Regions from separate parts of the Bradyrhizobium sp. CCBAU 53338 genome, predicted to be linked through region 4. Evidence: predicted binding sites of a transcription regulator. Region 4 holds the regulator's gene; each other region holds the start of a gene.
What was found. Region 4 encodes LexA, which represses DNA repair genes until DNA is damaged. Its sites were predicted from a motif close to TGTTCNNNNTGTGTTCNG; they were not measured.

Region 1 (7,292 bases), 1.8 Mb from region 4:
AGCTCTGCCAACATCCAGGCGCTGCTGCACCCCGATGACGTCGACCAATTCAGCCAGGCGATTGCCACGTTCGATACCGGCGCGCACGCCTATGAGGGCGAGTTTCGTGTCTGCCGGCCTGATGGCGAGATTCGCTGGTGCGTCGGCACGGCAGCCGCAACGGTGAGCCCGAGCGGTCGCGTCGTGCGGGTGAGCGGCGTCACCGTCGACATCACCGAACGCAAGCGCGCCGAGGAGCGGCAGAACCTGCTGGCACGTGAAGTCGATCACCGCGCCAAGAACGCACTGGCGCTGGCGCAGTCGATCGTGCGCCTCACCCGCGCCGACGAGATGAAAGCCTATGTCAAGGCCGTCGAGGGCCGCATCAACGCGCTCGCGCGGGTGCACACCATCCTGTCGCTGTCGAGCTGGCAGGGCGCCGAACTCTCCAAGCTGATCGACGAAGAGCTTGCGCCCTATTCGCTCGGCGGACAGATCAAGCTTTCGGGTCCCGAAGTGCAGTTGCTGCCGGCGACGGCCCAGACGCTGGCCCTGGCTCTGCACGAGCTCTTCACCAATTCGGCCAAGTATGGCGCGCTGTCGACCCGGTCGGGGCGCCTCGCGATCGGCTGGCAGGCCGAGAACGACCTTCTCACCTTGACGTGGGAGGAGACCGGCGGGCCGCTGGTCAGGACGCCGAAATCGCGCGGCTTCGGAACGAGAAGCCTGTTGGCCAGCGTCGAGTCCCAGCTCGGCGGACAGGCGCAGTTCGATTGGCGCTCAGAGGGCCTGTTTTGCCGTCTCGAGGTGCCGTTGACGCGCAAGAGCCCGGCAACGGCGGCTGCGCAGGACAAGTTCGAAGCCAGCAGCTCTCCCGAACTCCAGCGCGCATCGGGCTAGCGCGACGCGACGACTTTCAGTCGTGGCATCGGCCGCGATTCATCGGCGACCCGCCCTTCGAGCCATGCTTCCGTCTGCGCGAGATCGCGCAGCGCCGTGGCGTAGCGACGAGCGGCACTGCGTTCCGCTCCGCGCGGCAGCTTGCGTGCCTTGCGCAACATGTCGGCCGCAGCGTTCCGGTAGGCCAGCGAGCGATAGAGAAAGACCACCTTGCCCATAGCTGATGTTCCCGTGTTCATGGCATTCATCCTCGCAAGGTCGGCATGAACGGTGGATGAAGCGGTCATGACAAATCCTTCATGCGCGATGGAACCCGCGATTACGGCCAGCGTTGGCATGCCAGATCGATCGGCAGTTCCATGCGCACGAAAAAGTCACCCGAGAAGTCGCCAAGCCTGGTCTCTCCCACCGGCGCCATCAGGCTGATGACGCAAGCGATGATGGGCGCTGCGTTCGGTCTCGCCTTCACGCTTGCGCTCATTCTGGCCAATCCTGCGGTTGCAGAACTGCTGAACCATGGCGGCCGTGCGGCGGCTTTCGTCTTTGTCGGCACGATGGTGACGACGTTTGCCATCGGTGCCGCGCTGACAGGCGTCGTGTTCATTCTCAACGAGAACAAGGAATCTTGAAGCGCGCGTGAAACGCACGCGGCGCTTTCTTCGGAACTCCCGCGACAAATGGCGGTTGGCTGCCTGCGTCAATTCAACTCAGGGAGTTCCCTCGCATGAAGACGACCAAGCTCGCTCTCGCCGTGATGCTGGCCACCGGCCTCGCCGCCGCGCCGTTTGCCGCGCAGGCCAAGTCGCACAAGAAGCATCACGCTTCCATGTCGCAGACGACGACGGGCGCCAACATGAAGAAGACCGTTCCGCCCGATGCGTCCGGCCAGGGTGGCGCCGGCCCCGGCAGCGATCAGGGCGGCAGCATGACCAAGCCCCAGAACGGAATGAGCAAGTAAGCTCGCGCTCGCAGTAACAGGAAGCCCCGCGACGACGCGGGGCTTCTTTCCCTCACCACCACCTACATGATCGGTGCGCGGGTCAGAGCGTCTCGCCTGGCCCGCTCCAAATCCTCGAGAGAGCAATGATCCTCGCGCGCGACGGCACGCAATCTCACGGCAACGCGTTCGCGCGTCGTCGTGTCCCACGGGGGTGTGCCTGCGCAGACATCGTCGAGCACCGCCTCCAGCAGAACAGTGATTTCGGCATCCGGCATTGACGGGCTCCGGCGTGTCGTGTTGCGCCACCGCTCTAGCTGCGTCTGATGTCGGTGACGTCAAGACGGTGACTTGCGGAGCTTGCCTTCACGAGATGGTCGAGCTGTGCCCGCTTGCGTGCAATCAGGAGCTGGGCTGCGGCATCGTCGAGCCCCTCTCGCTGCAACTGCCTGATGGCGGAGCCCAATTCGAGGATCTCGGCACGCAGCTTCAGAATCCGGTAGGCGTCCGGGTCTTCTTCCACCGTCTGCCTCCATAGGCCAGCTACGTGGTTGTCTCAGCAGCGCGTCGTCGGTCTGCTTACGCCTTTCAACGGACGGAGGCGCATCCGGTCGCGGATGTCGGGCAGCACCTCGCCGCCGCCAGCGGCCTTCCATTCGCCGATCAGGAGATTGACTTTCCGGCGCAGATCCATCTGCGCCTGGGCCCGTTCGGTGCAGTCGCGGTCGCGATTGACGAAATCGCGCACGGACGCCTCGACATCGGCCATCTCGAGCCTCAAGGCGCTGATTTTACGTCGAATTTCATTAATTCTGTTGTCCATGGCTTGTTAGAACAAAATAAGAACATATAGTCAAGCCATGAAATCGCGAGGGAGAGCGGACATGCAGGTTCAGGGTAAATACGATGCCAAGGTTTTTCTCATGGAGCAGATGACCCGGGCGCAGGGGCTGCGGCTGAAGCGGCTGAGCGAAGAGGCCTACCAGCCTGCGCAATACGATCGCGGTCTGTCCTCTGCCGAAGCCGCGCGCCGGATCCAGGTGCTCGAGGCCGAGATCGAACTCGCAAACTCGTTTTAAGACGCGTCGGCCGGTGCTTTGCTGAGGCGCGCAGCCGCGCATTTGGAACGTAGCGTCAGCACTGCTGTTTCTCTTCGAGAGCCAACGGAGAGAATCGATGGCACGCAAGGCGAAGAAGCGCCGTTACTCACGCAGCGCCGGCAGTGATGTCGAGCGCGAGATGCGGCGCTACAAGAAGGGCACTGCGAAGAGCGGCCCCGGCGGTCGCGGCGGACGCGTGAAGAGCCGCAAGCAGGCGATCGCGATCGGCCTGTCGGAGGCGCGCGCGAAGGGCAAGAAGGTGCCGAAGAAGGCGACGAAGCGAAAAACGTCCAAAAAGAAGAAGACGAGCAGGAAGAGCTCGAAGCGCAAGTCCGCCACGCGGTGACGCCGAACGGCGTCAGATCATGCTGCCGGGCATGAAGCAGCGGATCGAAACGCCGAACACCGTCTTGACCGGCCAGACCATGGTGCGGCCTGCGCGGTTCGGTTCGGTGATCACGGCTGCGTCGGGCACCTCGATCCACTCTCCATCGAGACGGACCCGGTAATGCCCGTTGAGCGAGTCCCAATCGGGATCGGCAACGGCAACACCATCGGCATCGGAGCAGCACGGGCCGATCTGGCTGCGCAGGCTGTCGAACCACGGTTTGAGCGGCGAGTCGGCGAAACGACCGTCATCGCGCCCCATGACGCTTCCGGCCGACAGCACCAGCGGCGCCGCGAGCAGCGCAAGCTTCAGCGAGAGCTTCAATCGATCCATGTCGGCACCGATCAAATGCGAACCACCGGCCGGGTCCACAAGGCAGCCGGGCGTCCGAAGTTCCACTCTTGCAATCCACCTCGGGTGGCTTCATTGCCGCCGAAGCACAACACACTAGTCGGAAGTCTGACGAGCGAACGCGGCTTTTTCGGACGAACCGGTCATCATTCCTGCCGTTAACGAGAATGTTATCGGTCGCCTGTGGGTATGTCGCTCGTGCGCATGAAAAAGGCGGCCCGCAGACCGCCTTTTGAATTTGCCGTCACGGCCACGAGATCAGGCGAGCGGCACCGCGACGAAGCGGGTCGCGTCCGCGTTCTTCACCTGCAGCAACACGCTGTTCTTGCCTGACGATTTGGCCTGCGCCAGTTCGGAACGAACGTCGCCGACATTGGCAACGGTCTTGCCCCCGACATTGAGAATGACGTCACCGGTCTGGATGCCGCGCTGCGCCGCCGGCCCCTGCGGGTCGACCTCGGTGACGACGACGCCCTTCTGGCCTGCCCCCTGGACGTCGCCGGCCGGCGCCAGGCTGAGGCCGAGCCGCGGCGTGCCGGGGCCCTGCTGCATCTTGCCATCGTCAGCCTTGGCCTGCCGCTCGTTCGGCAGTTCGCCGAGCGCCAGCGTCACGGTCTTGGTGTCGCCCTTGTGGACGACGTCGAGCTTCACGGACGACCCCGGCGCCAATCCGGCGATGGTGCGGGCGAGATCGCGGGAGTCCTTGATCGCGGTGCCGTTGACGGCGGTGATGACGTCGCCTGCCTCGATGCCGGCCTTCGCGGCCGGGCTGCCGTCCTGCGGGTTGTCGACGATCGCGCCGCGCGCCGCCTTGAGGCCGAGGCTGTCGGCGATCTCGGCGGTCACCGGCTGCACCTGCACGCCGAGCCAGCCGCGGGTGACGGTGCCCTTGTCCTTCAGCTGCGCGACGACGAGTTTGGCCGTCGAGGACGGAATGTCGAAACCGATGCCGACCGAGCCGCCGGACGGCGAGTAGATCGCGGTGTTCACGCCGATCACATTGCCGTTCATGTCGAAAGCCGGACCGCCGGAATTGCCCTTGTTGATGGGCGCGTCGATCTGGATGAAGTCGTCATAGGGACCGTTGCCGATGTCGCGGCCGCTCGCCGAGACGATGCCGGCGGTCACGGTGCCGCCGAGGCCGAAGGGATTGCCGACCGCGACCACCCAGTCGCCGATCCGCGGCTTCTGGTCGGAGAATTTCACGAACGGAAAGTCCTTCTTGCCGTCCACCTTGATCAGCGCGAGGTCGGTCTTCGGATCGGTGCCGACGACCTTCGCGGTGTAGACGGTGCCGTCGTCCATCGTCACCCGCACGGACTCGGCGTGGTCGACGACGTGATTGTTGGTCACGGCATAGCCGTCGGCGGAGATGAAGAAGCCGGAGCCCTCGCCCGTGATCATCTGGTGACGCTGGTGCGGCATGCCGTTCATGCCACCCGGAAAGCGGAAGCCGAACTGCCGCGAAAACTGGTCGAACGGAGAATCCTCGTCCTGATCCATCCGGTTCTGTTGCAGCATTGCGCTCTTGTCGTTGTCCTGGTCGATCTTCACCCGCACCGAGATGACGGCGGGCTTGACCTTGCTGACGAGGTCGCCGAAGCCCGGCGGGGTCGTCGCGCTTTCAGCGGCCTGCGCAGGCGAAATCAGGGAGGACGCGCCGAACGGCGTTGAAGCGGGAGAAGCCGCCAGCACGGCCACGCCGAGCGCGGCCGCGGTGCCGAGCAGCGCGAGGCGGCGCGGCTTCAGGATTGTGCGGGTCTTGGTGGTGTCGGAATTGACGCGATCGATCATGTCGAAATGTCCATGTTGGGTAAGTCGCCTTGCACCCAGCATGGTCCTCGTCACCTTACGACGTCCCGTCCGCGCGATTAATTCTTGGCAAAGAAAGCTGCGGCCGGGGGCCGCACGAAAAAATCCTCGCCGCGGATTTGATACAGCTCAACGCGAGCCCTGCGGGCGGTGAAACACTTCGACCATCGGATGATGCCCATCGGAGACCTCGCCATGTACAAAGACATTCTCGTCCATATCCCGACCGAGCGACCGATGCGCGCCGTCATTGACGGCTCGATCTCCCTCGCAGCGAGCCTCAACGCCCACGTCGATGCGGTCGCGGTTGGCTATGTCGCAAGCACCGCGGCCTATGTGATGGAGGGCGGAGCTGCCGTGGCGGCCGTATTCGAGATGGAACGGGAGCGCGCCGTCGAGCGGGCCGAAGCCGCCCTTGCAGTGTTCAGGACCGAAGCGGCGAACGCCGATATCTCCAGTACCTGCCACCCGCTAGGCGCAATTCCCGCGGATGCAGCCACCTCGCTCGGCGAGATGGCGCGGCTGCACGATCTCAGTGTCGTACTCCAGCCGGATCCCGAGCAGGTGACGTTCGACAACGACATCCCCCGCGAGATCCTGTTCCAGGCCGGCGGCCCGGTACTGTTCCTGCCATATACCTTCCGCGGGACCTTCAAGGCAAAGCGGATCGGCATCTGCTGGGATGGCAGCCGCGTCGCAGCGCGTGCGTTGCGCGACGCAGCAACGTTCCTCGCACGCGCCGAGCAGATCGTGATCCTTGCGATCAACGAGCCCGACACCGCTGCTGGCGACGTCTCCGCCAGCAACCTGGCGAGACATCTCGGACGGCGCGGCCTGTCGACCCACACGGTCAGCCTCACGGCCGCGCGCGCTGATATCCAGCCGACCATCCTGTCCCTGGCCGCCGACGAGAACCTCGATCTACTGGTGATGGGCGGCTACGGCCATTCCCGATTGCAGGAGCGCTTTCTCGGCGGTGTCACGCGCGCCATGCTGGAAGCCATGACGATCCCGACCTTGATGTCGCACTAACGAAGGCGGACAGCCCGCCCCTTCATGCGGCGGCGGGGGCTTCCCACGCTGCAGCTGCGATGGCGTCGTCTTCGCGTTGCGCATTGCATGCGTCGAAATGCGCCTTCAGCGCGATCTCGGCGAGATGTTCGAAATGTTCGGCCTGACCGAGCAATTCCCAGTTCTGCAGCGGTCGATAGGCCGCCTGCTGGCGACAGAGGGATGCCAGCGCGCGGTAGCGACGTACGTTCTCCATGAGACCCTCCCTCGCATTCACTGGGCTTATTGCCCTGATTTGCGTCACGCCGATGGCAATTGTGCAAAACATTTTCTGTCCGCACAGCCCCGCTCAACTCAGGTTAACTTTCAGGAAATGCGCAGACGCGTGTTGGTTCCTGGAACCTGTTTAATTTTAGGCGTAGAGACGGCGCTCGACTTTGATGCCGATCAAATCAAAATATTGTTTGATCGGTCCGGGCCGGCCGATGAGATAGCCCTGCATTTCCTCGCAGGCTTCCCCTTCCAGGAAGGCGCGCTGCGCCTCCGTCTCCACGCCTTCGGCAACGACCGGGATGTGCAGGGCGTGCGCGAGACTCAGGACCGCGCGGACGATTTCGGCCGATTGCGGCGTTGCCTCCAGGTTCAGGATGAAGCTGCGGTCGATCTTGATCTTGTCGAACGGGAACGACTGCAAATAGGACAGCGACGAGTATCCGGTGCCGAAATCGTCCATCGCTATGCGGATGCCGAGCGCCTTCAGCCGTCGCAGCAGATTGAGCGCGCGGGTGAAATCCCCGATCAGCACGCCCTCGGT
Region 2 (7,292 bases), 1.4 Mb from region 4:
GACATATTGCATCACCTCTTCGCGCCGCGAATGCTCGAAATCGACATCGATGTCGGGCGGCTCCAGCCGCTCCTTGGAGATGAAGCGCTCGAACAGCAGATCGACCTTGGTCGGGTCGACCGAGGTGATGCCGAGCACGTAGCACACGGCCGAATTCGCCGCCGATCCCCGTCCCTGGCACAAAATGTTCTGGCTGCGGGCGTAGTGGACGATGTCGTGCACAGTGAGAAAGTAGTGCGCGTATTTCAGCTCTGATATCAGCGCGAGCTCCTTCTTCAGCGTGGCGCGCAGCTTGTCATCGATCTTGCCACCGAAATATTTGTCGACGCCGGCCCAGGTCAGGTCCTCCAGATGCCCCTGCGCGCTCTTGCCCGGCGGCACCGGCTCGTCAGGATACTGGTACTTGAGTTGATCGAGCGAGAAGCCGATCCTGCCCGCAAAGCGCATGGTCTCCGCGATCGCATCAGGGAAATCGCGGAACAGCCGCGCCATTTCGCGGGGCGTCTTCAGAAAGCGCTCGGCATTGGCTTCCAGCTTGCGTCCGATCGTCTCGATCGTGGTCTTTTCGCGAATGCAGGTCAGCACGTCCTGCAAAGGACGGCGGCCGGGGTGGTGATAGAGCACCTCGTTGGTCGCGAGCAGCGGCACTCTTGCTGTTGCGGCGAGATCGTCGAGCCGTGCCAGGCGGCGGCGGTCATCGCCACGATAGATCAGGCTCGCTGCCAGCCACACGCCTTCGGCGCGGCTTGCTTTGAGCTTTCCAAGAATATCCAACGCTTGCGCGTCATCGAACCGGTGCGGCAGCGTCAGGACCAGGAGCTGGCCTTCCACGAACTCCAGCAGATCGGCAAAGCCGAGATGGCATTCGCCCTTCTCGATCCGCGTGATGTCGTCGCCGCGCTTGCCCCGGGTCAGAAGCTGGCACAGCCGGCCATAGGCGGCGCGATCGCGCGGATAGACGAAAATGTCGGGCGTGCCGTCGATGAAGACGATGCGCGCGCCGATCAGCAGCTTTGGCTTGTGAAGCACCTTGTCATTGTCGAGCTCCTTCCAGGCCCGCACCACGCCGGCGAGCGTGTTGCGATCGGCGATGCCGATCACGGGAATGCCGAGCTTGCTGGCCTGATGCACATAGGCGCGCGGATCCGAGCCGCCGCGCAAGAAGGAGAAATTCGTGGTGATGCCGATCTCGGCATAAGCAGGCGCGTTCATGCGAAGAGACCGTGGACATACCAGTTGGGTGGCGTGGGCTTGCCGTCGGCATCGAACACCTCTCCCTCGTAAAGACCGTCCCGAAAGATCCAGAAGCGCAGGCCTTCGGCATCCTCGATGCGGAAATAATCCCGCGTCAGCTGCTTGCCGTCCTGCCGCCACCATTCCATGGCGATGCGCTCGGGCCCTTCCACCCGCACCACCGCATGTTTCGCGCGGCGCCAGGTGAATTGATGCGGCGGCCCGTCAGGCACGGTCGCGAACGGCACGGTGACCGGCTCCGGCTTATCGAACAGCCTGAGGGGACGCAGCGGCGGTTCACCTTCGGCACGAGCAGGCCACTGGGCCTGCATGGCGACGGCGAGATGATGCTGCGCCGGCGCGGCCAGCACCGCCTGTTCGGGGACATGGGTATCCTCAGGTAGATGCACGACGACGCGCTTTCCTCCGATCCGCGCGGCAATGCGGTCGATCAGTGCGGCGAGTTCGTCATTGTCGTGAACATGGGCGTCGAGATCGCGCTGCTCCTGCACCACGACCTCGGTGTGGCTCGCCGACAAGCGCACCATGTCGAAGCCGAAACCGGGATCGAGCGGATCGGCGAGCGCATCGAGCCGCTCGCGGAACAGCCGGTCGATCACGGCGCTCCGCGTCACCGGACGTCCAGTCTCGACCATGATCGCGCGCACCACGCCGTCGGTGCGGAAGAACGCGGCCTCCAGCCGGCGCGCGCCCTTGCCCTGCTTCTCCATGGAGGCGATCAACGTATCAGCCAGTCGCGACAGCGTCATCGCGATCATGGTGTCGGTCGCGATCGGCTCGGCAAAGCGCTTCTCCACGATGTAATCGGGCAGCGGCTTGCGCGGGCTGATCGGCGCATCGCCCTGTCCCAGCGCATGCGCGAGCAGCGTGGAGAACCGCGCGCCGAACCGCGCCGTGATTTCGGAGGCGCTGCGCGATGCGACATCGCCGATGGTCTTCAGGCCGGCGCGGCGCAGGCCGGTGGTGATGGTCTCGTCCGCACCGAGCGCGGACACCGGAAACCGGTCGATCGCCGCCGCCTCGCCGCCATCGGCGACGATGTTGCCCGTGGCCTGTCGCGTCAGCGTGCGCGCGCAGACCGAAGTGCCGGCAATCGCCGCGCTGACGGCAAAGCCCTGACGGTCGAGCGCCCGGACCAGTGTCTGCAACAGTGCAGCCTCGCCGCCGAACAAATGCGCGCAGCCAGTGATGTCCAGGAACAATCCATGCGGCGCATCGAACGCCACCAGCGGGGTGAAGCGATCGCACCAATCGGCGATATCGCTCAGCGTTTTCGCGTCGGCCACGACATCGGCGTCGAACACTTTTAAATCCGGACACACCGCCCGCGCATTGGCGAGCGGCTGGCCGATGTAAAGTCCGAGCCGCTCGGCGGCCTCGTCCAACGCATGGATCACCAGCGCGTTGTTGTTCTTGATGACGACGATGCTGGGATCATTGGCCTTACCCAGCCCGGCGCTGTTGAAGAACCGCTGGATCCGGTCGATGGGCAGGCGCGGCAGCCACAGGCTGAGAATACGTCGACGGTTCACTGAACTGGCACTCATCACACTTCCATTCCATGATCCACCGGCCACACGGGCCGTGACGATTACGCAGCAGCTCGACATCGAAGCGCGGCGCGCCCCAGGCACTCCAGGCTGGCCCCGGCGGCGAATGCGCCGCGCGCAGCATCCACCGCGTCTCCGCGGTCGAGGGCAAAGGTTGCGCCGCCATCCGCAGCAACAGACCGGTGACGCCGGAACCCTGCGCGGCCAGCGTCAGCTTGCGACTCGCCACCAGATCGAACTGCCTGGTCTCGCCCCAGAGCTCGAGCACGACGGCACCCAGCGCATCGCAGGCGAGCGCATCGGCCGAGGTGCGCAGTGCACTCTCCACGTCGGCGGCACGCACCATTACGATACGGCGCGGATCGAGGCCGAGCTCGGCGAGCCCGCTCATCGACAGCGCGCCGGTTTCAAGTTCCGAGAAATCCTGCCGCACCCACAGCAGCGGCCGCTGCGCCGTGATGCGACCCGCAAGCCCGGTGACAAAACCGGTCGCGGCCGCGCCTTGGCGCCCCTCGCAAAACACCTCGTGGATTGCCGCACGCGCGAGCCCACCTTTCAAGGCGCGATCGACTTCGCCGTGACCGAGCACGACACGGTCCTGATGATGCACGACCTCCGCCGTCTCGATCCGTTCGATCTGGCTGCGCAAGGTCGCAAGCGCGCTTCTGCGTGCGCCGCTCATGCTCGCCGCTCCTTCAGAGGTGATTGCCGATGACTCTCAAAAAGAGAACCAGCGGCTGGCTCATTTGTTCATGATATGTTCTAATATAAAGCTAACGATGCTCCGGGAGTCAACCGAATTGGCGTCCTGTCGGATTCATCAGCGAAATCAAAGGGATTCAATAATGGACGTGCACCGCAAGCTGGAGATTCTCGCAGATGCCGCCAAGTACGACGCCTCCTGCGCTTCCAGCGGCACCGAGAAGCGGGATTCCAGCGACGGCAAGGGCATGGGCTCGACCGCGCCCGGCATGGGCATCTGCCATTCCTACGCGCCGGACGGACGTTGCATTTCGCTGCTCAAGGTGCTGCTGACCAACGCCTGCAATTACGATTGCCTCTATTGCGTCAACCGCGCCTCCTCCAACGTGCCGCGCGCCCGCTTCACCATCGACGAGGTGGTCAAGCTCACGCTCGACTTCTACCGGCGCAATTACATCGAGGGACTGTTCCTCTCCTCCGGCATCATCCGCAGCCCCGACTACACCATGGAGCAAGTGGTGAGCGTCGCGCGAAAGCTGCGCGAGGAGCATCACTTCCGCGGCTACATCCATCTCAAGACCATTCCGGAAGCCGATGACGCGCTGATCACCGAAGCCGGCAAATATGCCGATCGTCTCTCCATCAACATCGAAATGCCCGAGGCGGCGAGCCTTCGGCAATTCGCGCCGGAAAAGGACGTGCGTGCGATCCGTCGCACCATGGGCCGGCTGCGTCTGAAGCTCGACGAGGCCGAGGAAGACCGCGTAGCGAAGACGACGAAAGTAAAGCCGCCACGTTTCGCGCCGGCCGGCCAAAGCACGCAGATGATCGTTGGCGCCGACAGCGCGAACGATCACACCATTCTCCATACAAGCGCCAATCTCTACGGCTCCTACCGGCTGCGGCGCGTCTATTACTCCGCCTTCAGCCCCATCCCGGATGCCAGCCGCGCGTTGCCTCTGGTCCAGCCGCCACTGCTGCGCGAGCACCGGCTCTACCAGGCCGACTGGCTGATGCGCTTCTACGGCTTCGATGTCGGCGAAATCGTCGACGACAGCGCGATGCTTCCGCTCGACATCGACCCGAAGCTGGCCTGGGCCCTGCGCCATCGCGACCGTTTCCCGCTCGACGTCAACCGCGCCAGCCGCGAGGAGCTGTTGCGCGTGCCGGGCTTCGGCACCAAGGCGGTCGAGCGCATCATCGCGACGCGGCGCACCACCACGATCCGCCTCTCCGATCTCGCGCGGCTGCACGTGCCCCGCAACAAGGCGCTGCCGTTCATCGTCCTCAGCGATCATCGTCCCGCGCCGCATCGTCTCGATGCTGCCGGGCTGATCGAACGGTTCAAGCCGAAGGCAACGCAACTGGGGTTTGGCTTCTGATGCAATATATCACCCTCGACAGCGAAACCGATTTCGACGGCTGGCGCAAAGCCGCGCGCAGCCTCGTGCTTCATCACGTGCAGCCCGCCGATGTCACCTGGGTCGTGCAAGGAGGCGACGCCGAATTGTTTGCACCGCCTTCGCCGTCTCCGATCCTCGAGACGAACGACGGCACGTTCAACGTGCCGGCCAAATTCATCGACCTCGCGAAAGCGGCAATCCTGCATCGCGACGGCGAGCGTTTTGCGATCCTCTATCGCCTGCTCTGGCGGCTGAGGGACAACCACGATCTCATCGAGGTCGCGACCGATCCCGACGTCGCGCTGGTCACGGCGATGGCGCGCGCGGTCCATCGCGACGAGCACAAGATGCATGCCTTCGTGCGCTTTCGCGAGATCGGCCGCGAACGCGCGGCGCATTACGTCGCCTGGTTCGAGCCGGAACATCACATCGTCGAGCTCGCAGCCCCATTCTTCGCCAAACGCTTTGCCGACATGCCGTGGTCGATCCTGACGCCCGATCTCTGCGCGCATTGGGACGGTCACGCGCTCTCGTTCACACCGGGCGTGAGCAAGAGCGAGGCACCGAGCGAAGACCGGCTGGAGGAGACATGGCGGCGCTACTACGCCAGCATCTTCAATCCGGCGCGGCTCAAGGTGAAGGCGATGCAGACGGAGATGCCGAAGAAATACTGGAGGAACCTGCCCGAAGCCTCGATCATTAAGCCCCTGATCGAGGACGCCGAGCGCATGACCGGTGCTATGATCGCCAATGCCGCAACCGATCCGCACAAGCCCCAGAAGCGGCCGGAGGCTCCGATGAAACGCAAGTCCGCTGCCGACGATCTCGAAACGCTTCGCGAGGAGGCCGCCCATTGCCGCGCCTGCCCGCTCTACAAGGACGCGACGCAGACTGTGTTCGGTGAGGGACCGAAGGACGCCACCATCATGCTGGTCGGCGAGCAGCCCGGCGACAAGGAGGACCTTGCCGGTCATCCCTTCGTCGGCCCGGCCGGCCAGGTGCTCGACCGAGCGCTCGCGGAAGCCGGCGTCGATCGCAAGAAGGTCTATGTCACCAACGCGGTGAAGCACTTCAAATTCGTGCCGCGCGGCAAGATCCGTTTGCATCAGAAACCGGCAACGCCGGAGATCAAGGCGTGCCGGCAATGGTATGAGCGTGAAGTGTCGGCAATCCAGCCCGAGTTGATCGTGGCGATGGGCGCGACCGCCGCACAGAGTGTATTCGGCAAGATCACGCCCATCGGCAAGACCCGCGGCCGGCTCATAGACCTCCCTGAAGGACGCAGAGCTCTCGTGACGGTGCATCCGTCCTACCTGCTGCGACTGCCCGATCCGGAAGCCAAGGTGCTCGAGTATCAGCGCTTTGTCGAAGACCTGAAGATCGCCGCGGCGTTGCAGAAGAAAGCACCGCGCGCCGCCTGAGACGGCGCCGATGCACGACGACGAGTCGTGGAGCACGCACGTGATTTCAACTGCCTCCAGCCATTTCAACCGCCTGTCACATGCCGCGCGCAAAATCGGAGCCTTGGGACAGGAGAATTCCAATGAGTGACGTTGCTTTGCCGGGCTCCATTGAGCCGGCCTTGAGTAAGGGACCGGACCTCAATCGCGGATTCCATCCGCTCACCGGCGTGATCTACATGGGGGTGATCGCCGCTGCGCTGCTGTTCGTCGCCTACGCCATCTGGGTCGACGTGGATGCCACCGGCGCGCAGGTCAAGACCTTGGCTCCCTTCCTCCTGCTCTTCGTCGCACTCCTGATCGCACTCGGCTTCGAGTTCGTGAACGGCTTCCACGACACCGCCAACGCGGTCGCGACCGTGATCTACACCCGCTCGCTGCCCGCCCACGTCGCCGTGGTGTGGTCCGGCATGTTCAATCTGTTCGGCGTGCTCCTGTCCTCGGGCGCGGTCGCGTTCGGCATCGTCTCGCTGCTGCCGGTCGAGCTGATCCTCCAGGTCGGCTCCAGCGCCGGCTTCGCCATGGTGTTCGCATTGCTGATCGCCGCCATCATCTGGAACGTCGGCACCTGGTACTTTGGCCTGCCGGCCTCGAGCTCGCACACCCTGATCGGCTCGATCATGGGCGTCGGTATCATGAACGCGGTCCTGCATGGCCGCAGCGGCACCTCGGGCGTCGACTGGAGCCAGGCCACCAACATCGGCAAGGCGCTGCTGTTGTCGCCGCTGTTCGGTTTCGCGCTCGCCGCCGGCCTGCTGCTGATCCTCCGCACCGTGCTGCTGCGTGCCACGCCCGCTCTGTTCGGCGAGCCGAAGGGCGACCAGCCGCCGCCGTTGTGGATCCGCGGCATCCTGATCCTCACCTGCACGCTGGTGAGCTTCTTCCACGGCTCCAATGACGGTCAGAAGGGCATGGGCCTGATC
Region 3 (7,292 bases), 3.6 Mb from region 4:
ACGATGCGTTCGCTGATGGCGAGGCCAAGGCCCGTGCCGCCATAGGTGCGGGCGACGCGGTCGTCGGCCTGCTCGAATTCGCGGAAGATGCGCGACTGCGCTTCGGGCGCGATCCCGATGCCGGTGTCGCGAACCAGGAAGCTGATCTCGTTCGGCCAGATGCCGGGCTCGACGATCAGCGCGACGCCGCCCGATGCGGTGAATTTGATGGCGTTGCCGGCGAGGTTGAGCAGCACCTGGCGCAGCCGCGCGGCATCGCCGGTGACTTCAAGGGGCAACCGCTCGTCGACATAAGCCGCGATCTCGAGCTGCTTGGCCTGTGCGCGCGGCGCCAGCAGCTCGGTGACCTCCTCGATCAGGGTCGAGAGCGCAAAGGGGCGTTGGTCGAGATCGAGCTTGCCGGCTTCGATCTTGGAGTAGTCGAGCAGCTCCTCGATCAGCGCCATCAGCGCTTCGCCCGAGGTTTTCACGGCCCTTGCGTACGTGGTCTGCTCCGGCGTCAGCGTGGTGTCGAGCAGGAGGCCGCCCATGCCGATGATGCCGTTCAGCGGGGTGCGGATCTCGTGCGAGGCCATCGCGAGGAAGCGCGATTTGGCGCGGTTGGCGGCGTCGGCCTGGTCGCGGGCATCGGACAGCGCGCGCTCGGTCTCGGTGCGGTCGGTGACGTCGCGCCCGACGCTCTGCAGTTCGGCCGGTTGGCCGGCATCGAGCCGCACGAAACCTTCGCGCCAGGCGATCCAGCGCGCGCCGAGCGGGGTGGTGATCTTCTGGTCGTGAATGCGCGTGCCGTTGCTCTCGCGGGCGCTGTCGCCCTGCTCCAGCACGTCGAAATCGAACCGCGTGCCGACCAGCGCACTGCGCGCCTGCCCGGCCAGTGCGCAATAGGCGTCGTTGGCGAAGGTGATGCGGCCCTGATGGTCGCGCAGCACGATCAGATCACCCTGCGATTCGAACAGGCTGCGGGCGCGCTCTTCGGCTTCCTTCAGCTCCCAATTGCGGTCGATCAGCGCCTCGTTGTGCGCGGCGAGCTTCTTCATCCGCTTGTTGACGAAGCGCAGCCGCATGCTGAGCGTGGCGAGGCCAAGGCAGGCCAACGCGAACAGGAAGCTCGCGCCGATCGCAAAGGTGTTGGGGTCGTAGCCGGAATTTTCCGAGCGGCTGCCGGTGACGAAACCATAGGCGCCGCCGAACGTCGCAGAGAAGATCATGAAGGAGCGGATCGCGAAGGCAATCCTGGGGTGCTGTCGCCTGAAGCGGCGCATGCGCACCTTGATCCGGAACGTCCGACCCATTGCCACCGACCCCGACTCTCGTCCGAAACCCGCCACCGCCGTGCGCGACGATGTCTTGCCGACCTTGCGAACAGCTTGAGGCTTTGGGGCGGCCTCGAAACAGGGTTGACGAGGTCTTAATGTTTCAGAGCGAGGCGGCCTGGAGGGGCAGCGGGTGGCCGCCATGAGCGCCGACGATCAGGGCCGCGGCCTCCTGCTGCGAGAACGTCTTCGAGCGCACATAGATGCGGTAATCGGCCGGGCCGTCGGTGGATAGATAGATCACCGGGCCGCCATCGACCGGCTGCGCGGCAATCGTGACGAGGCGCATCGCCGGATTGGGCTGGCAGGACTCGGTCTCGGAGCCGAGGCCATCGTCCACGACCGCGAAGTCCGCGGCGTTCGCATCGTCGGTGATCTGGACCCGCACCGTGGCCCGCGACAGATCGTCGGTGAAGGCGACATGGACGCCGGCTTTCCAGAACAGGGATGTCAGCTCGACCGAGGTGTCGCCGAGGGCGATGCAGGGATGCGAGACCGATCCGATCTCATTGCGGGCGAACACCGCAGCCGCCAACAGGGGAACCACTGAGGCCAGGATCTTGAAACGCAACATGACACTCTACTCGCCAAGAACACGCCAGAGGCCGGACTGGAACTTGTGGGCCTTATGGTTTGCAGAGCGTAAAGGAAACTCGTTACCGCAGGGTTGACGCGTGGGATGATCACGCCAGCTGGCGTACATCCTCCGCGAGTGCGCGGTAGGACAGCGCTTCGGCGAGATGCAGCCGGCCGATTTTCTCGGCGCCATCGAGATCGGCGAGCGTGCGCGCCACCCGCAGCACCCGGTGATAGCCGCGCGCCGACAACCGCATGGTCTCGGCGGCATCGCGCAGCAGCTTTTGTCCCTGCGCGTCGGGCCTGGCGATGTCCTCGAGCGCCGCGGCCGGCGCCTCCGCATTGGTGCGGATTTGCGGCAGGCCCGCAGCCGCGTAGCGCGCGAGCTGGATGTCGCGCGCGGATGCGACGCGTGCGGCGACTTCGGCCGAGCCTTCTGCCGGCGGCGGCAGGATCAGATCGGCGGCGGTGACGGCCGGCACTTCGATGCGCAGATCGATGCGGTCCATCAGCGGTCCGGAGATGCGCGCCTGGTAGTCGCCGGTGCAGCGGTCGACGCGGCCGCGCTTGCAGGCATAGCCGGGCTCGAACGCGTTGCCGCAGCGACAGGGATTCATCGCCGCAACCAGCATGAAGCGGGCAGGGTAGGTGACGCGGTGATTGGCGCGCGACACCGAGACCTCGCCGTTCTCCAGCGGCTGGCGCAGCGAATCCAGCACGCGCGGATCGAACTCGGGCAGCTCGTCGAGGAACAGCACGCCCTGATGCGCCAGCGAGATCTCGCCGGGTTTTGCACGTGCGCCGCCGCCGGTGAGCGCGGCCATGCTGGCGGAGTGATGCGGCGAACGAAACGGCCGCCGCGACGTCAGTGCGCCGCCCTCGATCTCGCCGGCGACGGAGGCGATCATCGAGACCTCGAGCAATTCGCCCGGCGACAGCGGCGGCAGGATTGAAGGCAGCCGTGCCGCCAGCATCGATTTGCCGGCACCGGGCGCGCCGATCATCAGCAGATGATGTCCTCCCGCGGCCGCGATCTCCAGCGCCCGCTTGGCGCTCTCCTGGCCCTTGATGTCGCGCAAATCGAGCAGCGAGGTGGCGGCCTCATGCACCTTCGGCACCGGTCGCGAAAGCACCTGCGTGCCCTTGAAGTGATTGGCGATCTGGATGAGTGAGCTTGCGGCGATGATCTGGATGTCCGGGCTCGCCCACGCCGCTTCCGAGCCGCAAGAGGCCGGGCAGATCAAGCCTTCCTCGCGAAGATTGGCACCGAAGGCGGCTGGCAGGACGCCGGCCACCGCCGCGATCGAGCCGTCGAGGCCGAGCTCGCCGAGCACGGTGAAGCCGGTCAGCGCGTCCGGCGGGATCGCGCCGATCGCCGCCATCAACCCGAGCGCGATCGGCAGGTCGTAATGGCTGCCCTCCTTCGGGACGTCGGCGGGCGCGAGATTGACGGTGATTCGCCGCGCCGGCAGGGCCAGGCCCGAGGCGATCAGCGCCGAGCGAACCCGCTCGCGCGCCTCCGACACCGCCTTGTCCGGAAGGCCGACGATGGCGAAGGCGGGCAGGCCGGGGGCGACCTGCACCTGCACGTCGACCGCACGGGCCTCGATCCCCTCAAAGGCGACTGTCGAAACCCGCTGAACCATGCTGCCCTCTTGCACAATTAGGGGTAGCAGAGCCGGGCGGCTCTGACAAGAACAGTACGGGAACGCGGGAGATGGCGCCGCAAGCCCTAACGACAGGTAAACCGGACGACGACATTAAGCGTCGACTACGCCTCGAATGCGAGCGGCTCTCCTCAGCACATTCCAACGAATGTCCGCTACTCCTGAGCCTGCGGGATGGGCCGTGATCTAACGGGTGAAGAATTCAAATGCTTGCAAATCGCCGCAGAAGCGAACGACGGGTGTGCAGCCGGCTTGCCAAGATTCATTTTGGCGCGGGATCGCTGCCGCGGGACTGCACCATCACGGATATCTCGGACGGGGGCGTGAAGGTCGTGGCCGAGTTTCTGGAAGTGCCGCCGCAATTCACCATCATCTTTGCGCCCGATTATTCCCGTCAGTGCCGCCTGCGCTGGCGCATCGGTTGCGAATTCGGTGCGGAATTTACCGACTAGGCCCAACAGAGGCCCGTCCTTAACCGGACTTTAGCGTTAATCGGCAAAGCATCTCTGATCAGTCCGCCGGCGGTGATCAGAGTATGTCCAAGCGTTCGTCCCTTGCCTCTTTCCCGGCGAGATTCCTGCTTCCCGCGCTCGCGGTGCTGGCCCTCGGTGGCTGCCAGACCACGAGCCTGGAGGACGTGACCGGCGCGCTCGGCGTCAGCAGCAAGCCGGACCCCGCGGCCAACGCGGATGCCAGGCCCGACATGGACGGCTTGCGCGAACGCTATCGCGCCAAGCCCAGCGATCCCGATATTGCTCTCCAATATGGCCGGGCGCTGCGCGAGATGGGCCAACGTGCGCAGGCGGTCGCGGTGATGGAGCAGGCCGTGCTGCTCCATCCCAGCAACAAGGCGCTGCTCGCCGGCTACGGCCGCGCGCTCGCCGACAACGGCAATTTCCAGCAGGCCTTCGACGTGCTGAGCCGCGCGCATACGCCCGAGGATCCCGACTGGCATATCCTCTCGGCCCAGGGCGCCGTGCTCGATCAGCTCGGCCGCAACGAGGAGGCGCAACAATATTATGCGACCGCGCTGAAGATCGTGCCGGACGAGCCGTCAGTGCTGTCCAATCTCGGCCTGTCGTACATGCTCCAGAACAATCTGCCGCGGGCCGAGGAAACCATGCGCCGCGCCTATCAGCGCGATTCCGCCAATCCCCGCGTGCGCGCCAATCTGGCGCTGGTGCTGGGACTGGAAGGCAAGCAGGCCGAGGCCGAGACCATCGTGAAGGCCGACCTGCCGCCGGATCAGGCGGCGGCCAAGGTCACGGCGCTGCGCCAGTTGCTGTCCAAGAAACAGCAGCAGCGCGCGGAGAAGTAAATCTCCGCCGCTTCGGTTGTGTTGGTTTGAAGAACGCTTCCGCGCTTACGACGCCTTGCGATGCGGCGCCGAGCCGCGTCCGGCCCTGCCCTTGAGTTTCTTCAGCAGCGGTCCGAGCAGCGAGCGCTTGGGCTTCTTCACCTCGCCTCGCCCGGCGAGACGGTTGGCCATGCTCTGGAACAGCTCGCTCGTGCGGTGGCTCTTGGAGACCTCCGCGATCATCTGGCCGTTGTTGGCCGCCGCCGAGAACAGCTTCGAATCGAACGGGATCACCGCCAGCGGCTGGCTCTCCATCGTCTTGGCGAAGGACTTGACGTCGATCTCGGCGCGCTTGTGCATGCCGACCTGGTTGATGCAGTACAGCGGCGGACGGTCGTTCGGCCGCGCCGCCTTGAGCACCGACAGCATGTTCTTGGTGTTGCGCAGGTTTGCGAGATCAGGCTCGGCCACGATCACGATGTCGTCGGCATTGACGAGGGCCCGCTTGGTCCAGGCCGACCATTGATGCGGAACGTCGAGCACGATGCAGGGCGTGGTCATGCGCAGCGTGTCGAAGATCGCATCGAACGCCTCCGCGCCGAAATCATAGACGCGATCGAGCGTGGCAGGCGCAGCGAGCAGGCTGAGATGATCGGTGCATTTGGCGAGCAGGCGCTCCATCAGCGCCGTATCCGGCCTATCAGGCGACAGCACCGCGTTGGCGATGCCCTGCGCCGGATCCTGGTTGTAGTCGAGGCCGGCGGTGCCGAAGGCGAGGTCGAGATCGATCACGACGGAATCGAGCGAAAGGTCGCGCGCGATGGTCCAGGCCACGTTGTGCGCGACCGTGGACGCGCCGACGCCGCCCTTGGCACCGACCACCGCGATGATGCGGCCGGTGATGATGGCTTCGGAGGCCGAGAACAGGCTGCAGATCGAGCGCACCACGTCGATGGTCTCGACCGGGCCGACGACGTAGTCGTTGACGCCGCGGCGCACCAGCTCGCGATAGGGCGCGGTGTCGTTGGGATTGCCGATCACCACCACGCGCGTGCCGGGATCGCAGACGCCGGCGAGATCGTCGAGCCCTTCGAGGATGTCGCGCGTGCCGTCGGATTCGATCACGATGACGTTCGGCGTCGGCATCGTGTCATAGACTTCGATCGCCGCAGCGAGACCTCCGCTCTTCGCGGTGAGATGCGCCTTGGCGAGACGGCGGTCCTGGCCGGCTGCGGTCACCGCGGCGAGCGTCTGCTCGGTCTCGCAAAACGCCTGCACCGAGATACGCGGAACCGGCGCAATGTGCTCTTCGGGGTGTCGCGGATCGTCCGCGCCTTCGTCGTCGATGCCCGTCATTTGCCTGTTTCGCTGAGTTTGGCCTTGTCAGCCTCGGGATAGGTGGTCGTGGTCGGATTGCCCTTGCGGTAGCGGTCGAAGGCGATATCGCGCCGCGCGGTATAGGCCGGCGTTTCGGCGCGCGGCTGCTCGAGGTCGGCGGGGTTGTCGATCATCGCGGCAAGATTGCGCTGGGTGGCGCAGCCGAGATTGAAGTAGGGCCGGTTCTCGTTGTAGCCGGGGTCGAGGATCGACGGGCCCACGTCCTCGGGCCACAGCCCGCAGGGGCCGGCGACCGCGGTGATCTTGGAATAGCTCAGCCGAATGGTCGGCAGCAGGCCGGGATCTTCGGGGCGATAGGAATGCTGGACGATGACGCGCGAGGGCACGCCGCCGCTGCCGAGCACGGCGCGGATCTCGCGATAGGTCGCCGCCGCCGCGCGCGAATTGGCGGTGTCGACGGGCACGTCGACGACGACGGAGCCGGTGCCTTCGCGCAGCCAGTCCCGGGCGATGCCCATCACGTCCGCCGCTTGCGCGGGCGAGAGGCCGCCGCGCGCCTTGCCGACGAAGATCACGATCGAGCGCTTGCCTTCCTGCACCGCGATCGGATGGCGCATACGGTAGTCGGTCGGCACCGTCTGGGTGGTGACGACGTCACCCGTGGTGTTGCACGCGCCCAGCATGACGGAGAGCCCCGTCAATGCGAGCGCGATGCGCAAATTGCGGCGTCGATCCGATGTCTTCGTCATCGCCTGGTCCCCTCCTGCCCCTGTCTTGCCCCGGTCCCCAAACCGTTCGTGTCAGTCGATGATGAAGCCGAAATCGCCGCGGTCGCCGTCGATCGGATCGACGCGGCGCGCGATGCCATAGAGGCGGTTCATGCGGCCGAGCAGCGCCGATTGCGCATCCGAGGACGGTGCGAAGCCGTCGTCAGGGCGCGACAAATCCTTCTGGGCGACCGCGCGCACGACATAGGGCGTCACGATCACCATCAGCTCGGTCTCGTTGTTGACGAAGTCCTGGCTGCGGAACAGCGAGCCGAGGATCGGCACCTGGTCGAGGCCCGGCAGGCCGTTGATGGCCTGCTTGGTCTGCTGCTGG
Region 4 (7,292 bases):
CGCGCGGCGAAGCAGATGCCGGTCTACGCCTTCTCCAACACCAACCGCCCGCACGTGGACTACTTCTCGAAGGAATATGCCGACCTGCTCGGCCATTTTCGCGAGCTCTATCTGTCCTCCAGCATCGGTCTGCGCAAACCGGATGCAGAAGCGTTCGACCATGTCGTTGCCGCGATGGGCGTACCGGCGAACCGCGTTGTCTTCTTCGACGACCTCGCCGAGAACGTCGAAGGCGCCCGCGCCCGCGGCCTGACCGCGGTGCATGTGACCTCCCCTCACGACGTCGGCAATGCGCTGAGGGCACTGGGGATCTGATCCCCGAACGGACCGCCCCTCTGGAACTATTTCGCCTCCGGGTTTGGAACCAAGTCGCTTTGTACATTTTTATACAGAGTTCCGGGAACGAATGCCCGTTTCCGGACTCATGAGTCCGTTGGGAATTCTACATCGGACTTATCATCGTGTTGGGCAAAACCTACCTCACCAAGCAGGCCTCTCTGCTGATGAAATACGCCAGAACCACCTCGGATTCTGACCTTTCCGCAAAACTGATCAGCAAGGCCGCCGATCTCAAGGCCCAGGCCGATCCGATGCCTGACAGGGACCAGAGTCCCGAAGCGCCAGACGTCAGTCCGGACAAGCAGCCGGGGACCTGACCGGTGCTGGCCGTGGCTCTCGTCATCCTCGCCATGGCCATCCTCGAACCGGTCTGCTTCGCCTTCCGGATCATGCCGCGGCGACTTTGATCTTGCGCCTTCGTCGCCAAGCTGACGACGCACGATAAATCATGCTGCGCGACCACCGTTTTGCCTCTGCGCCTGCACTCGGCTAGAACTCTCGCCGCCGATTTGCCCGAACGGGCGCAGCTGGAGTTTTCACCCGTGGCCCTGATGCCGGTTTCCGACGCGCTCGCCGCGGTGCTTGCCGGCGCGCAGCCGCTGACCGAAGAGGTCGTCGCACTCGACGCGGCCTTCCACCGCGTGCTCGCGCGCGACGTCGCGGCGCGGCGGACGCAGCCGCCGCAGGCGATGTCGGCGATGGACGGCTATGCCGTTCGTGCGGCCGATGCGGCGAAGCCCGGGGCGCAGCTTGTCGTCATCGGCGAAGTCGCAGCCGGCCGGCCGTTCGCAGGGACCGTCAGCGCCGGCGAAGCCGTGCGAATCTTCACCGGTGGTGTCATCCCCGATGGTGCGGATGCGGTCGTGATCCAGGAGGACACCGTCACCGACGGCAAGCGCATCACCATCAAGGAGGCCGCCGTCACCGGGCGCCACATTCGCCCCGCCGGCATCGATTTCCGCGAGGGCGACGTGCTCCTGCGCAAGGGCGTACGGCTCACCGAGCGGGACCTTGCACTTGCCGCCGGCATGAACCACCCGCAGCTCGCGGTGTGCCGCCGTCCGAAAGTCGCGATCCTCGCGACCGGCGACGAACTGGTGATGCCGGGATCGACGCCCGGTCATGGCCAGATCGTCTATTCCAACGGCTACGCCCTGCACGCGCTCGCCCGCAGCGAGGGCGCCGACACCATCGACCTCGGCGTTGCCGCAGATACGCTTGCCGCCACCAGCGCCGGTATCCGCCGCGCGCGAGAATCCAGCGCCGACATCCTGATCACGACGGGCGGCGCCTCGGTCGGCGACCACGATCTGGTGCAGCAGGCACTCCGGGACGAAGGCACTGCGATGGCGTTCTGGAAGATCGCAATGCGGCCGGGCAAGCCGATGATGAACGGACAGCTCGGAGCGATGCGCGTGATCGGCCTGCCCGGCAATCCCGTGTCTTCCTACGTGTGCGGTTTCCTCTTCATGGTCCCGCTGATTCGCGCTTTGTCCGGCCGTTCGGTTGTCCATCATCGCCGCGAACGCGCCGTGCTCGGCCGCGACGTCGGCGCCAATGACCAGCGCGAGGATTATCTGCGTGCGCGTCTCGACGAGCGTGCCGACGGCACGCTCGTCGCCCTTCCCGTCAATCACCAGGACTCCTCGCTGCTTGCGAATCTCGCTGCGGCACAGGCACTTCTCGTGCGTCCGCCATTCGCACCGAAGGCCGAAGCGGGAGCGCACTGCGAGGTGTTGCGACTGCCCGCCTGAGCGCATCGTTCGCAACCGTTCCGCGAACTTTGCCGCGTTCACGGTAAATTAAGCAGTTGCGGAACATGTATCGAACATATAGTGTTCGTTCATGATTTGTTTCGAGCATGTAGCGGCTTATTGCTGAATTCAGCGTCTCGGAATCGAACGACATCGTCAGGGGGATTTTGGTCGAGATGTTAACGCGCAAACAATACGAGCTCCTGCGGTTCATCAGCGAGCGGCTGAAGGAAAGCGGCGTGCCGCCCTCCTTCGACGAGATGAAGGACGCGCTCGATCTGCGCTCGAAGTCGGGCATCCACCGCCTGATCACGGCGCTCGAGGAGCGTGGCTTCATCCGCCGCCTGCCCAACCGGGCCCGCGCCATCGAGGTGATCAAGCTGCCGGAGCTCCAAGCCGCCGCCGGTAGCCGCCGCGGCTTCACGCCAAGCGTCATCGAAGGCAATCTCGGCAAGGTGCGCACGACATCGAGCCCGCCCGCCGACGAGGGCGAGCGTCCGGTCGCGGTGCCCGTCATGGGCCGGATCGCAGCCGGCACGCCCATCGAGGCGCTGCAGACCCGCAGCCACACCATCAGCGTCCCCCCTGACATGCTGGGCGCTGGCGAGCACTACGCGCTCGAAGTGCGCGGCGATTCCATGGTCGACGCCGGCATTCTCGACGGCGACATGGCGCTGATCCAGCGCAACGAGAGCTGCGACACCGGCGATATCGTGGTCGCGCTGATCGACGACGAGGAAGCCACCTTGAAGCGCTTCCGCCGCCGCGGCGCCTCGATCGCGCTGGAGCCGGCCAACGCGGCCTACGAGGTCCGCATCCTCCCGCCCAACCGGGTCAAGATCCAGGGCAAGCTGATCGGACTGTATCGGAAGTACTGAGCGCCGGACGACCTGAGCGCTCACGCGCATTCAACGATCGGAGCGGACGATTGTCCGCTCCGGCCGGATGGTCTTTCTGGTTTTGCACAGATTATCCGGCCCCCTCTCCAGTACTACATCCTCGGCACGCCGCGACGAAGCACGCATCGCTTCATAAGCCTCCAGGCGACCGAGGAGACAACCATGCGCAAGATCTTCCTGAGCACCGTCACGATGGCGCTGATTGCAGCATCGGCGTCACAAGCCCTCGCTGCGCAGCCGCAACATCGCGCCCGCAAGGCGCCGCAGGCGACGAGCGCGCAATTGCGTGATGCGCATAATACCGTCGAGCAATCCTCGCGGCCGGCATGGCCATATTCGGGCTGGTCGGCACCGGCCGGACGCTGACGGCGACGGTCGCCGAATGCACGGAAGCAGGCTTTGTTCCTGGCGGTTCGGGAAAGATATTGTGATTGCGGCTTGCGTATCCGAGCCGCAGATTTGCCTACAACCGAGCGGAGTCTTGCAGGCTTCCACTCTGATAGAGGCCTGCGCCTCCAGGCCAGAGGCGCGGGTTGCTATCCCTGATGAGGAGCACCCGATGTGTGACTATAGCCTGCATGCCGTCGCGACACGTCCCGCAGAAGTCGGCGAGACGATCGTCACGACAACATTTCGCGGCACCTCGACGCGCGGCTTCGCCTCCGAAGCCGACATGTCGGTCGCGGTCTGCCTGCTGCCGGGAACGGAGCTCGCGTTCGCCGACAACGTCCGTTACGATAACAGGTGGATCTGGACGCGCACCGTCAACTCGCGCGTCGGCAAGTTCGGCAAGGTCGATCCGCACATTCCCGATCGTCATCACGATGCGATCGAATTCCCCGATGGCAAATACGTGCTGGTGACGCAGCTCGTCGAAGGCCAGCGCGCAACCGTGCTGCAACTGCCCGTGACCCAGCCGCTCGGCGAGCGCGAGCAGAAGCCGCAAGGGATCGCTGACAGCCGCACCACGACGCCGCGCCTGCCGATCGGCTGAAAGGTCGATCTTACTCCTCAGCCTGAAGGTCGGCCTCCGACGGTGTTACGTCCCGGGAGCGTGGAGCTACCGACCTTGGCATGAGGGTCTGCTCGAAGTCTCCATCGCCGGTCGCCGCCGGCGACCAGGGGCGGTTTGCGCCCCTTCCCCTCACAGCCTGAATCGCAAAACCGTCACCGCGCTGTGTGAGCGCCAGCGCGCCCTGGTGCGCGAGACGCGGTCGATCGACCACCATCGCGGCGCAATCCGGCGCCGTAGGCCTGGTCGTCACCAGCAGCGCGGCACGACTGCAATCGTCGGCCAGCGCGTCGATGCGTAGCGACAGCGCAATCATGCGACCGTCGGCGAGCGTCGTCACGCAGCCGGCGTCGTCGCATGACACGCCGTCACCAAGCGAGGCGCTGGCCGTGTCGCGCGGGTCAGCGTCGGCGGCAAGCCACTCCTTGAGCAGAAAATTGTCCTTCTTCATTCTGATCACGTGCAGTTGCCCATCCCTGCCTCGCACTGCGACGTTCTGGCCGTCAGCGGCAATCAGGATATCGGGTTGCCGGACCGACAGCCCCCAGACGGTCGCAGCCACGAGCACGCAAGCACCCGACCAGCGCAGCGGCGTGCGCAACAGGCCCATCAGGATCAGGCCGAGGCTCGCCGCAATCAACGGCGCAGTGCCGAAGGCGGCGACATGGCCGATCGCGCCGGGCAGTGCGGCCACCCAGCGCGACACCGCCACCATCCAGTCGATGCCAATCCCCATCAACCACCAGAACACACCGTCGAGTCCGAAGGGAGCCGCGAGCAATCCCAGAAGCCCCGCGGGCATCACCAGCGCCGAGACCACCGGCATCGCGCCGAGATTGGCGAGCACGCCGTAGGGCGTGACGCGATGGAAATGGAAGGCCGCATAAGGCGTGGTTGCAAACCCGGCGATCATCGAGGCCATGAACAGCATCGCGATCTCGCGGCCGCCCCACAGCGCGATGCGCGCGGTCGCCGAGTGATCAGGTGAGGCAAACAGGTTCGGCATGCCGATCTGCACCAGGGCCACCAGCCCGAGCGTCGCGGCGAAGGACATTTGAAAGCTCGGATGCACGAGCGCCTCCGGCGCCACCGCCAGCACGATCAGCGCCGCGACCGCCAGCGTGCGGAAGGTGACGGCGCGGCGATCGACGATCACCGCGATCAGCACCACGGCAGTCATGAAGAACGATCGTTGGGTTGCGACTTCAGCGCCCGAGAGCAGCAAATAGAAAGCAGAAGCGACCAGGGCCGCGGCGGCCGACCATTTCTTGATGGGAAATCCCGCCGCCAGCCCGGGGATCAGCGCGAGCAGTGCGCGAACCGCGAAGAAGACGACACCGGCGACGACAGCCATGTGGTAGCCGGAAATCGACAGCACGTGGCCGAGGCCGGAGATGAACATCGCGTCGTTGACGGGCGTCGTGATCGCATCGCGGCGGCCGGTCAGAAGCGCAGTCGCAATCGCGCGGTTGTCGCCGTCGAGTACGGCGCGGATGCGCGCGTCGATCCCATCGCGCAGGCCTTGCAGGACGGCGGCATAGCGCAGCTGCAAGCCGCCGGCATCGGGCGGTGTCACAGTCGTGATTGCCCCCATCGCGAAACCGGACGCGCCGATCCCCTGGAAGAACATGTCGCGCGAGAAGTCGTAGCTCCCCGGTCGCAACGGCGCGAGCGGCGGCATCAGCCGCGCCTTCAGCTGCACGAAGCTGCCGACATCAGGCGCCGTCCCCTTGCGCACGGAGAGGCGGACGCGCTCGAGCTTCAAATCGCTGTGCTGCGCCTCCATCGCGGTGACGCGCAGCACGAAACGGTCGGTGCGCTCGCGGATGTCACGGGTCTCGACGAAGCCCGACAGCGACACCGAATAAAGCGGCCTTGTGAGCACGGTATGCGCGATGCGCGCCGTCTTCCATGTCGCCATGGCAAAGCCGGCAGCGACCGCGGCGATCATGATCGCCGGCGCGAACCACCGGCTTCGTCGCAACAAGACCGCGCCAAGCGTCAATGCGGCCGCCGTCGCAGCCGTGACCCACAACACGGGCTCATGATCGGCGGCGAAGTAGAGCGCGATCCCGCAGCCGAAGGCGATCGGCACCCAGGGGAACAGGCGCCCGGCGCCCGCCTCAGCCTTTGCCCATTCACGCAGCGTCCCGACGACCGCGGGCCAGACGCCAAACCCTGCCGGCACAAACCCGCCGGCCGACGCGGCCCCGCCTGTCGGCCAGGTTCCGACGATACCTTGCGAGGCACGTTGTGGCCGGCCGGGCTCCGCCATTCCCTAGCAACCCTGCGATATCAGATGGGTGCAGAGGCTACCGGAACGTGCAGGCGGCCGAATGGCGATTATATACTTGACACCACAAGGCCCAATCCCTAGAATCTCCGCATTCTTTAGGGATTTGGCCCCATGTCTCAGTTTACGGCACCGCACTTTCAGAGCCACGAAGCAGCCCGCGAATACCTTGAAGGTCTCCGCTGGAGCGCTGAGCGCGTTTGCCCGCACTGCGGCACGGTCAATGAGTCCTACGCAACCAAGAAGCCCGGCGTGTATCGCTGCGCCTCCAAAGAGTGCCGCAAGGACTTCTCTGTCACGACTAAGAGCGTGATGGAGTCCAGCCACATCAAGCTCAACGTCTGGCTTCAGGCGTTCTACCTGATGGCTTCGAGCAAGAAGGGCATGAGCGCCCATCAGCTCCACCGCTCGCTTGGCGTCACCTACAAAACCGCGTGGTTCCTCGCCCATCGCATCCGCGAGGCAATGCGCGCTGGCGGCCTGATGGCGCCCTTTCTAGGCAGCGGCGGCAAAACCGTTGAAGCCGACGAGACGTTCATTGGCCGAAAGCTCGGCGCGAAGAAAGCCCGCGCTGGCCACCACAAGAACGCCGTCCTTACCCTTGTCGAGCGCGGCGGTTCGGCCCGCTCATTCCATATCGACGGCGCAAGCGCTGGCGACATTCTTCCGATCATCCGCAATAATCTCAGCCGCGAAGCCAAGCTGATGACGGACGAAGCCAGCCACTATCGCGTCATCGTTGATATTCACGGCGTTGCCAGCCACAAGACCGTGGTGCATTCGCGCGACGAGTATGTCCGCTACGAAGCTGGCGAGACGATCTCGACCAACACGGTTGAGGGCTATTACAGCATCTTCAAGCGCGGCATGAAGGGCGTCTATCAGCACTGTGCTGAGAAGCACCTGCACCGCTATCTCTCAGAATTTGACTTCCGTTACAGCAACCGCGTTGCGCTCGGTATTGGCGACGGGGAACGTGCGGACCTTGCCATCAA

Region 1: the regulator LexA is predicted to act here: its motif matches at 2,647-2,664, upstream of XH90_RS26375 (DUF3072 domain-containing protein).
Region 2: the regulator LexA is predicted to act here: its motif matches at 3,552-3,569, upstream of XH90_RS24355 (ImuA family protein).
Region 3: the regulator LexA is predicted to act here: its motif matches at 3,583-3,600, upstream of XH90_RS00925 (YifB family Mg chelatase-like AAA ATPase).

The regions. Positions count from the first base shown of each region.
Region 1 covers NZ_CP030048.1:5,621,406-5,628,697, forward strand. The annotation lists gene XH90_RS26340 (HWE histidine kinase domain-containing protein) at 1-879, shown strand, start outside; gene XH90_RS39115 (hypothetical protein) at 876-1,217, opposite strand; gene XH90_RS26350 (hypothetical protein) at 1,239-1,508, shown strand; gene XH90_RS26355 (hypothetical protein) at 1,604-1,837, shown strand; gene XH90_RS26360 (hypothetical protein) at 1,900-2,094, opposite strand; gene XH90_RS26365 (hypothetical protein) at 2,130-2,339, opposite strand; gene XH90_RS26370 (hypothetical protein) at 2,373-2,585, opposite strand; gene XH90_RS26375 (DUF3072 domain-containing protein) at 2,701-2,895, shown strand; gene XH90_RS26380 (DUF6496 domain-containing protein) at 2,993-3,262, shown strand; gene XH90_RS26385 (hypothetical protein) at 3,275-3,637, opposite strand; gene XH90_RS26390 (Do family serine endopeptidase) at 3,914-5,449, opposite strand; gene XH90_RS26395 (universal stress protein) at 5,663-6,499, shown strand; gene XH90_RS26400 (hypothetical protein) at 6,522-6,734, opposite strand; gene XH90_RS26405 (bifunctional diguanylate cyclase/phosphodiesterase) at 6,891-7,292, opposite strand, start outside.
Region 2 covers NZ_CP030048.1:5,170,092-5,177,383, forward strand. The annotation lists gene XH90_RS24345 (error-prone DNA polymerase) at 1-1,212, opposite strand, end outside; gene XH90_RS24350 (DNA polymerase Y family protein) at 1,209-2,801, opposite strand; gene XH90_RS24355 (ImuA family protein) at 2,698-3,486, opposite strand; gene XH90_RS24360 (putative DNA modification/repair radical SAM protein) at 3,650-4,888, shown strand; gene XH90_RS24365 (UdgX family uracil-DNA binding protein) at 4,888-6,330, shown strand; gene XH90_RS24370 (inorganic phosphate transporter) at 6,453-7,292, shown strand, end outside.
Region 3 covers NZ_CP030048.1:193,119-200,410, reverse strand. The annotation lists gene XH90_RS00935 (ATP-binding protein) at 1-1,292, opposite strand, end outside; gene XH90_RS00930 (hypothetical protein) at 1,417-1,887, opposite strand; gene XH90_RS00925 (YifB family Mg chelatase-like AAA ATPase) at 1,997-3,535, opposite strand; gene XH90_RS00920 (PilZ domain-containing protein) at 3,763-4,008, shown strand; gene XH90_RS00915 (tetratricopeptide repeat protein) at 4,092-4,874, shown strand; gene XH90_RS00910 (AAA family ATPase) at 4,920-6,209, opposite strand; gene XH90_RS00905 (CpaD family pilus assembly protein) at 6,206-6,940, opposite strand; gene XH90_RS00900 (type II and III secretion system protein family protein) at 6,992-7,292, opposite strand, start outside.
Region 4 covers NZ_CP030048.1:3,793,029-3,800,320, reverse strand. The annotation lists gene XH90_RS17830 (HAD family phosphatase) at 1-315, shown strand, start outside; gene XH90_RS17825 (hypothetical protein) at 462-656, shown strand; gene glp (gephyrin-like molybdotransferase Glp) at 882-2,093, shown strand; gene lexA (transcriptional repressor LexA) at 2,270-2,971, shown strand; gene XH90_RS17810 (hypothetical protein) at 3,155-3,358, shown strand; gene XH90_RS17805 (hypothetical protein) at 3,552-3,986, shown strand; gene XH90_RS17800 (ComEC/Rec2 family competence protein) at 3,997-6,279, opposite strand; gene XH90_RS17795 (IS1595 family transposase) at 6,412-7,292, shown strand, end outside.